2 regions of the Paenibacillus sp. CH40 genome follow, and region 1 is predicted to be linked to the other one. Evidence: riboswitches for the same ligand, from Rfam matches in the RefSeq annotation. Region 1 holds a riboswitch; the other holds the start of a gene.
The links. A riboswitch is a leader RNA that binds a small molecule or an ion and turns the genes downstream of it on or off. The one in region 1 is predicted to bind cyclic di-GMP.
Positions count from the first base shown of each region.

Region 1 (5,037 bases):
TCGAGGTGAATACCGACCAGCGCTTTATGATTGTATCCAAGCTGCGCGAATCGCTGGGTCAACTGAACGGTGTGTCCATTGGCATTTGGGGCCTCGCCTTCAAGCCAAATACAGATGACATCCGCGAAGCTCCAGCACTGGAAATCGTAGAAACGCTCATTCAGGCAGGCGCTATTGTCAAACTGTATGATCCCATTGCGATGGATAAATTCAAGGAGCGCGTGGATCACCCGAATATTATGTGGTGCTCATCCCCACAGCAAGCCGCTGAAGGTAGCGACGCTGTGTGCCTGTTGACCGATTGGGAAGAGTTCAAAAAAGTCGATCTCGTACAACTGGCCTCCATTTTGCGCAAGCCGGTTCTCATTGACGGTCGTAACGTATTCGGTGAGGAACAGATCCAAGGCTCCGGGCTGGAATACTACTCCGTGGGTCGTCCGCGGATGAGTGGGTGGAATAGAGATAAAGTGGAAGTTTAAAAGTGACAGATTAAAAAGTGACTGTGGCGGTGTTGGAGGCGCTGAAGGCGCTACGCGTGCAGATTGTTCTTCCGATTGCTGTTACCCCCGGATTTTCTGGATTATATAAAACATTCAAAGGTTAAAATCCGGGGATAAAGGCAAACGCTGACGCTTCTTCAGAACAATTCTGCCCGCTCAGCTGCTTTTCGCCGTGGAGTCACAGTTTTTAAATTTCCACCTTATGGGGGGGGAGTAGGAAGGGCGTATCGGAAGGAGCGGCGCGGTTGAAGCCGCTCCTTCCGATCAAGTACGCCATTGCGGTTGCCGAAGGCAATCTGGGCAAGGTGTTACGAAACCTCGATTACTTGAAGCTTGCAAGCACAGCGGGCAAGCTCTGAGTTCTCGAACGTCTTACAGGCTGACCGGACTTAATAATGTCCGGTCGTGCCTTTTGCAATAAACGGTATGATCGGCATGATGCATTTTTGAGTAGCGCAGGGATGGATTTGAATCTGGAGAAGCGGAGCGTTCGCCTTTGACGTGGTATTCTTACATTTAAATGTCTTATACAATCCAAAGAATCCCACGTCAACAGCGATCATAAGATTAAATCCAGCCCGTAGCGGGCTACTCATCATTCAGAACGATCATCCAACCAATATAGAGAGGAAGTGGAGAGTTATGAAGCTCGTACTTTTGTCTGGTGGTTCCGGTAAAAGATTATGGCCTTTGTCCAACGATTCCCGTTCCAAACAATTTTTGAAGGTACTGGAGAGCCCGGAGGGGATTTCGGAATCCATGGTACAGCGGGTATGGAGACAATTGGGAGACAACGGATTATCAGAATCCTCGTTTATTGCGACAGGGAGAGCACAGGTCGAAATGATCCAGAGTCAGGTCGGCCCGAATACGCGCATCATTGTTGAGCCGGAACGCAGAGACACCTTTCCTGCGATTGCGCTGACAGCGACTTATCTATATTCCATTGCTGGTGTTTCCCCTGATGAAATTATAGCTATATTGCCTGTAGATCCTTATGTTGAGGATGCTTTCTTCGCTTCCGTAGCCCAGCTGGAACATACACTCCAGGAGAGTGAAGGCAAGCTTGCTTTAATCGGGGTTGTCCCTTCCTATCCTTCAGAGAAATATGGTTACATTATTCCGAAAAACGATGCCACCCAAGGTAGCACTGGCTACCGCGAAGTGAGCCATTTTCAAGAGAAACCCGACCGGGAGCAGGCGGAGCGTCTGATTGAACGCAATGCTCTATGGAACTGCGGGGTTTTTGCATTCAAATTAAGTTATTTGCTGGATATCTTGGCATCCAAGGGGTTGCCGCTGAATTATGAAGAAATGCAAAAGCAATACGCATCTCTGGAAAAAATCAGCTTTGACTATGAAGTAGTCGAGAAGGAAAAGGATATCGTAGTTCTTCCGTATGATGGTTTTTGGAAGGATTTGGGCACCTGGAATACGCTCACAGAAGAAATGTCTAATCAACAAGTGGGCAGAGGTGTAGTAACGGAGGATTGCGTCAATACGAGTCTTATTAACGAGTTAGACATTCCTGTGGCGATCATTGGAACGAATGATCTGATTGTAGCCGCTAGCCCGGATGGTATTCTTGTGACCAATAAGGCTGAAAGTCCTCGCATTAAGGAAGTGCTCAAGGCTCATGATCAGCGTCCAATGTATGAAGAACGTCGTTGGGGGCAGTATCGGGTTGTGGATTATGTCAAGTATGACGAGGGTAACGAGGTATTGACCAAACGAATCCGCGTACGGAAAGGCAAAAATATCAGCTATCAGCTTCATTTCAAACGGAGTGAAATTTGGACCATTATTAGCGGTGAAGCGGAAATTATTTTGAATGAGAAGCTGCACAAAGTAAAAGCTGGTGATGTAGTTCGCATTCCTGAAGGAACGAAGCATAGCATTTTGGCTGTGACCGATGTGGATTTTATTGAGGTGCAGACTGGTTCTGAATTGGTTGAAGAGGATATTGTCCGCTTTTGTATGGATTGGAATGAAATTTCCCGTCACCAATTTATTTCATAAATTTTTTCGTTAAAATGAAAAAAAGAGACGAATTGACGAACGTTTATAGCCCGAAATGTCGAAAATGAGCGAAAACCTGTAAATCCATGAACATGTCCTATTAAATTTTGGCAAAAGAAAGTCGATACTTAGGGTAAGAAGGAATCCAAACTCCTTCCAACGATAAACGCAGCCCTGTCGAAAGGCAGGTACGCAAAGCTAAAGGGCCTTCCGTAGGGATGGCAGCCTGGCTACCGAAAGGAAGAGCAAAAAGTGAGATTCAATTTTATTCCTCTGTATCGACTGATACGTCATGCACTCCCCGTAGTTATGCTTTTTTCTTTGTTGCCCGTCGGTTTTGGTGAATCTCTGTCTGTGGCGAATGCCGCTGCATTACAACCTGTTAATTCGGACGCTTCTACTCAGGCCCGTGAACTATACAGCTATTTACTCAGCATCTCGGGGAAAAAAATAATCACCGGTCAGCATGATTATTTGGAGAGTCCGGATGAATTAAGTAACAAGGTCCAAAAAATCAGTCAGGCGTATGTGGGTGTGCACGGCTATGAGATGGGAGCCATCTCAGGTCAATCTGCCGCTTCGGAAGCAGCACAACGTAAAAATGTTGTCGATAGCGCGATCCGCTGGAGCAGATCCGGAGGCATTGTGACGATGACTTTTCATGAAGCGCTGCCGGGTAGACCACTGACTTGGGCCAATGTGCAGGCGAAAGTAAGTCAGACGGAGTTCAATAAATACGTGACGCCAGGCACTGCGCAGTATAACCTCCTCATTGCCGATCTGGATAAGGTCGCTGTATCGCTAAAGCAGCTTCGTGATGCGGGTGTTCCGGTTTTATGGAGACCTTATCACGAAATGAATGGTGACTGGTTCTGGTGGGGAAACAAAACTAATTTCAATCAGCTATGGAATATCATGTATGACCGTTTTGTAAACACACATCAACTAGACAATCTGCTGTGGGTATGGAGCCCGAATGCTCCTAATTCGTATACCTTCCCGTATACCCCTAAATATCCGGGGGATGACAAAGTAGACATTTTGGCTGTAGACATTTACAACAATGATTTTGAACAAAGTCATTATGAAGGTCTGCTCGGGTTGGCAGGGGATAAGCCGATTGCCATTGGGGAACACGGTGAGATGCCCAGCTCCGAGGTATTACAGGCTCAGCCCAAATGGGTGTATTCCATGACTTGGGGAAAGATGCTGACCGAGAATAACACAACGGATCAAATTCAGGATTATATGAATGATTCGAGGAGCTTGACGCGAGATGATGTGAAAAATGGATTGGCAGCAGTTCAACAACCCGGGACAGATGTACCAACCCTACCGGACGAGGGGCAAAGCGAGCCTATCCCGGCTCCTCCTTCTGTTCCGGATATGGTTTATGCGAACGGGCTGCGGGGTGAATATTTTAACAACATGAATCTGGATGGTAGTGCTGCTTTGACCCGTACAGATAGCAAGCTGGACTATAACTGGCGTGCTGCCACAGCTGATGCAAGGGTGAACGCTGATCGGTTCTCCGTTCGCTGGACAGGTAAAATGAAGCCACAATATAGTGAGACCTATACGTTTACAACGATATCTGATGATGGAATCCGGGTATGGGTAGACGGCAAGCTGATTATTGATAGCTGGTTTAAGCAAAGCTGGACAGAGCGCAAGGGCAGTATCACCTTGCAAGCAGGTAAAATGGTAGATTTAAAAGTTGAATACTATGATGAATATGGTGACGCAATGGCACGTCTGATGTGGGAAAGTCAGCATGAAGCGAAAGCGGTGATTCCCGGTAACGCTTTGTTTCTTCCTTAATAGATTCTCTTTCCCGGTCAAAAATTTTGAGGAGAGAGGGTGGATCATATGATGAAAAAATGGTTGACCCACAGGTATACGCCAGTATTATCCGGGCTGCTGGGGGTCGTAGCTATAGCGCTGATCGCTTGGTTGATTTACACGCCTTCAAGGAGCGTAGAACTGCCGACGGATAAAGTAGCGGCAGCCAGTCCAGTATGGAAGCTGGGACAGAGGGATGATTCTTCAGCGGAATTTAGAGGAGTGATTGGTAGAGACAATATCAACATTCCTACAGCCTCTGCTTCTACCGAATCGTCGGCTAAAGGAATATCGTCTGCAACGTCCATAGCAGAGAATACAGCGGCCCCGGTATTGCTCAGCAGTGGAGATATTCCTCCCGGCTTGAATGCGTCCACGAATCCTGAACTGTCGCTCCAGTATAAGCTGGATCAAGTTCCTCCCAATGGAGTGATATTCCGTGTACGGATTTTGGATGCGGGCAAAGCTGTTCCGCAAATGGCTGTATTTTCAAATTATCAGCTGTCCGGTATCATTCAAATCGCTGGGGTTTCCGGTACGGGCAGTGCATATAATTACAAAAGCAACTACGAGCTGTATATACCCAAAGAGCAATTGCAAAGCGGTGTTAACGTACTCAAGCTAAAGACAGCGCGCTGCCTATACTGCTCCTCTGCAGAAGATAAAAATGTGTGGT
Region 1 covers NZ_JANAVQ010000004.1:362,351-367,387, reverse strand. The annotation lists gene NLX73_RS14970 (UDP-glucose dehydrogenase family protein) at 1-479, shown strand, start outside; gene NLX73_RS14965 (sugar phosphate nucleotidyltransferase) at 1,143-2,519, shown strand; cyclic di-GMP riboswitch class I at 2,677-2,757, shown strand; gene NLX73_RS14960 (glycosyl hydrolase) at 2,772-4,340, shown strand; gene NLX73_RS14955 (PD-(D/E)XK nuclease family protein) at 4,389-5,037, shown strand, end outside.

Region 2 (5,037 bases), on a different contig from region 1:
TGCTAGGCTGATCTATAATTTTAGCGTTGGATACATGGGACTGTCCTTCATTGATGCGGATGCTCCAGTCAATCTTATTTCCATTTTGTGCACCGACTTTAGATACATATTCTCCGCCATGAGGTACCGTGACTTGCGCTGCCCATTCGGAGACAGTTTTTTGTCCATCTAGTAGAAGGGCTTGATTATGGATTTCCTTTTCGATCAGTTCTCCTTCCAATGAAGTTTGAAAGGTAATCCAGTAGGGAGTCTGTATCTTATTTTTGAACTGGATACGCATTTCATTACCATTTTGCTGGGAGGGAGGAATAATGGTGTATTGATCTGCTGGGATTTCAGCCCCTTTTTGTACGCCATCCCACCATCCCAGCAAGGTCATATCGTATACTTTTACGGAGGCGGGCAGTAACTTCTGACCTTGCAACAAGGGGTCTCTCACTTCCGCGTGATTCAGGATCTTGCGATTGTAGTTAGCTTTAATATCCCAGGTAATGAGCTTGGAGGTCGCATTATAGCTTCCTTGCTTGGCACCGTTTCGTTGTGTCATAAAGTCCGGCCAGATCGGGCACTCCACTTCTTGCGATGATCTTTCCCCGTCTTCAAACTGGTATTCTATATGCGATTTATTACGAAACTCGGGCTTCGTCGTATCCGTTTTCCAGTCATTATTATAGGTAGTTGAATACTTGATTGTATAAGCCTTCTGAATGGCTTTATGAAAAATGAGCGTAAATCCTTGTTTATAGTCCTGTGATAGCGGAATCAGCTCATAATCCGTGGGTGCACGTAGCTCCGTTGTTCCGTCAACACTTTGAATTTTCAGGGTGTCCGGTAACAAGGCCAAGCCCCCGTTTGGAAACACATCCTGAATGACAATATTTTTCATGATGTACAAGTCTGTATTGATGGTAATCACCCAAGGTATGATTTTGGTGTTGTAATTGGGTGTGTCATACATTTTAGTCATAACTCCGCTTATGATTTCCGTCGATACGATCTTCTGGGTTCCATCTGAGGTTATGATGTTTGTAACTTTTCCATTATCATAGACACGGCCTCTGGCTTGAGTCTGGTATCGGATGGTATAGGCTGAATCTACGTCGAAGTTGAATTGAAGTTTGAAGCCGTTGCGGTCCGGATAATCAACTGGGATGACAGTATACGCCCACGATGGGAGCTCTTCCAGTGTGTTTCCCTTAAATACTTTCAAAGAACCGGGCAGCAATTCTTGAGTTTTATTGAAATGATCAATTAAAAGAGCTTTGGCTTCGGGAATTTTTGTCTCGCTGAAGTTATATCTTATGGCCCACGAGAGTGTTTGTGTGGAATGATCATATTTTTCAACCTTTTTGGACAAAAATTCACCACGTTCCACCTGAACAGTAGCGGTAGCAACAACGTTCTCTATCGCATCTCCTGAAAGCGTTGCTGTGTTGGAGAAACGAGTTTCATCGCCAATAATACGCGTGGAATATTGAATCTGATAGGCCGTGTTAATGCTATCGTCTTGAAAACGAATCACAAACCCTGTCCTGGCTTGATCTGCTTCAATGGCATATTCACTTGCATTCACTAGGTCTCGAACAACGGTCGAGCCGTCGATATTGACTTGTAGATGATAGAGCCGGATAGAGTCTCTTCTGAGTTCCAACCCTGAAGGAATTGGATCGGTGATGAGGGCATGCTTTACGGTGTTTAGCTGTTTGTTCACATCAATGGTCCAGTCAATCTGATTGGTGCCAGCTATTTTCCCTTGTTTGCTTAGGGTTGGCCCTGACTGGGGTTTTACATTCACGATGACCGTTTGTACCCCGCCTTTGATCGGAATCGCAATGATGATCTCTGTACTGCCTTTCATCATCTCTTTCGTAAACTCGGTTTTGATTTGCAGTTTGCCGCTGACATTGGAATGATTCTCTACATATTGGTTAAAGGTCATGATCACCTTGCCCTGACGATCTACTGTGAAGTATCCCACGGTTCCGTCGGTAGTGACTAGTGGAGATGAGATATCAGTGTAGATGACAAACTGTTCTGGTAAATGAAAGGTGAAGGTGTCCCCTGACTTATAGGTATTGTCAGGAAGCTCCCATTCATAGCCTAGTTGGATGGCTGATCCGATGTCGAATTGGCTGTCTGGACTATATACCGCATCAATGACACGCCCTGCTTCGTCGGTCAGGCTCAACTTCGTTAATATGCTCTGCGGAGCTGCATCATGTTGAGACTTTGAACTGGTTGCTCCTTGAACGAAGGGAACCGTGTTTGAAGGAATCTCCCTAGGAGGTTCAAGGTTTGGGACAACGTATACAGCATCCGTAACGGTATGGTTAGGATCGGATACAGCACTCTGCGGCAGTTCTGGGGCTGGAGCATCTGCGTAAGCCAGCGTTACGCTGAAAAAGCTTTGGACAATGAGCAATAAGGCAATGATCATTACATTTATTTTTGTTCTCATGCTCCAAGTGATTCTCCTATTCATCGTAATATGGCAATGCTTCGGCGGTTATGTTTTTTCCTTCCCTCCTCCTAGTTCGAAATTAGTATATTCAGCATGCTAGGCTGACATGACTATCCCAATAGAAAAAAAGCCCTGATCATAGCGATCAGGGCTTTCTTCGAGAGAGGTAAAGCAATTTGTGATGGATCTATGTAAAAAAGACATAATAAAAAGCTCGTTCATCTGGTAGCTGGCTGCCATCTGGAAAGGAAGGCCCTATAGTTTTGCGTCACTGCCTTTCGACAGTTTTGCCATTAACTTGAATAGCTTGTGCGTCTATCATCTATCAAACTGATTTCATGTAACCTCTCATTTACAACTTTGAACGGTTCCCCCATTTTTTGCGGAAGGAATGAGGTGTTTCTCCTACATGCTCCTTGAATAGGTTAATAAAATGGCTCGTATTGGGAATCCCTACGTACCTTGCGATATCCACAATGGACATGTCACTGGTTTTAAGCCAGCTTTGAGCGGCTGTGATACGGACATTAATGAGATAATCAATCGGAGAGAAACCGATCTGCTTTTTGAAATTTTTAGCCAGATTAAACTTGTTTAATTCAAACATATCTGCCAGCGAGTCCAGTGTTATTCGCTCACAGTAGGACTGATCCAAATATTGCTGTACCCGGCGTACTTCGCTCAGGGTTTCAGCATTCACACACGGATGATCATAGGGATGTTGCAAAATGCACGTTAGTATTTCACCAATGAGCCTGGACGTTAGTAGCTCAGCGGAAAGACTTCTGTCAGACTGCCCACAAATCAGAGCATGGAGCTTATCCAATATAATATGCGGATTATGCATGGAAATGACCGGTTTATTATGCTTGGCAAATTGTTCGTAAAAATTTTCAATCAGATTGCCATACAGGTACAGGCTGATAAACTCCCAGGATTCATGACTGGAGGTGCTGTATTGAACATATTCCTCGCAATTAACAAAGAACAAATCTTGAGGTTTTATGATATATTTCTTGCCCCGGTACAGTAATTCTCCCTTACCAGACAACGTAAAGACAAGCAAAAAAGAGGCAAGTTCTTTCCTTTCCATCGTAAAAGCAGAAGTTTTTTGGAAGTAGCCTAATTCCTGGATATATAAAAGGGATTGCTTGGCAAAAGCGGAGGGAGTGCGTACAATAACGACCGGATCGCCATTCCAGAGGCCCACGTTGTTTTTTTGGTCTGTTGTCATATTCAATTCCTTTACAAAAAAGCAATTTTATCTAGCATATCTTGGTTTGAATTACCAATATATAATGACTGATTAAACATGATTCCCTATTTATAAAAGTTTATTTTATCACATCAAATATGTCTATATAGCAAAATATGTGTTTGAATTTTATGGGAGTATCACTTTTTATGGATATATAACCTGGTAATCCATACGAAAAAGTCGAATGCTGTTGAAAGAATCTGGGGTTATCATGGATTCAAATCCTTTCTGAGGTCAAATACCAACATGGTACTGAAAAAAGGTATCTTATGCCCATTCAACTTTCTTGTTCACTTCTCCTTTCGGTTTAAAAAAAATGGGACTTGGTTCTGATAAAATGGTTCGTAAGGCTTATTATTGAAAATAAGAGTTTGGGCCCAGTGCTGTGATTTTGTTCACAAACATGAATGTAAAAAAGAGAGATATATGCATAAAAAATTACGCAAAAAGTGCCCTTGCGCGTTTCATCTCAAGTGCTTTCAACTTTGGAAATGACACCGGCAATGATATGATGGGTAATACAGGTATAGTGCTTTACTTACTCGACAGTCAGTTTGGAGGATTACAGGATGGGAAAACCAAAAAATACGAAAACCGCAGCGGCTTGGTCGCTCGTTATTCTAGGGGCAGGCTTTGCAGCCACATTGCCCTTCCAGCAATATGGCTGGGCTCGTTTGTTAGCCGGAGCTTTTGAGGCAGGACTTGTAGGGGGACTGGCAGACTGGTTCGCTGTCACTGCTTTGTTCCGTCATCCGCTAGGCATTCCGATACCACACACCGCGCTGCTTCCTAAAAATAGGGACAAGCTCACGAATGCATTGGTGAGTACGGTGGAAAATAACCTGCTAAACAAAGACAGCATCGCGTCTAAAATTGCAGATATCCGTTTGGCCGATTTGGTGCTGGGCGGTGTGGAAAAAGGATTGCGCACGCCGGAGGCGGCGGCATCCATAGATGTTCTTGCCAAGCGGCTTGTCCAGTCCCTCCCGCTCGCGGAATTGGCTCCGGTCATCGTGGCCGAGCTGAAGCGGCAGATGACTGACTTTGACGCCGGACCGCTGCTGGAGGCGCTTGCTCATCAGACCAGCGAGAAGGGCTATGATCGCCGCGCACTGGATTACACGCTGGAGCAAGCCGAGTCCTGGCTTTTGCGACCCGAAACGGGTTATACGCTGGGCACCTTAGGGATGCAGGCTGTCAGTGGTTTGCAGGTGAGCGGGCTGATGCAATTTGCTTTGAACGCATTCCTCGGCTATCTGAACGAAGAGCGTATGGGTGAAATGATTCGTCATTTCCTGCTGGATCAGGTAGCAGAACT
Region 2 covers NZ_JANAVQ010000006.1:30,252-35,288, forward strand. The annotation lists gene NLX73_RS17805 (collagen binding domain-containing protein) at 1-2,458, opposite strand, end outside; cyclic di-GMP riboswitch class I at 2,683-2,763, opposite strand; gene NLX73_RS17810 (AraC family transcriptional regulator) at 2,814-3,695, opposite strand; gene NLX73_RS17815 (DUF445 domain-containing protein) at 4,289-5,037, shown strand, end outside.
Region 2: another riboswitch for cyclic di-GMP. It lies ahead of NLX73_RS17805 (collagen binding domain-containing protein); the one in region 1 lies ahead of NLX73_RS14960 (glycosyl hydrolase).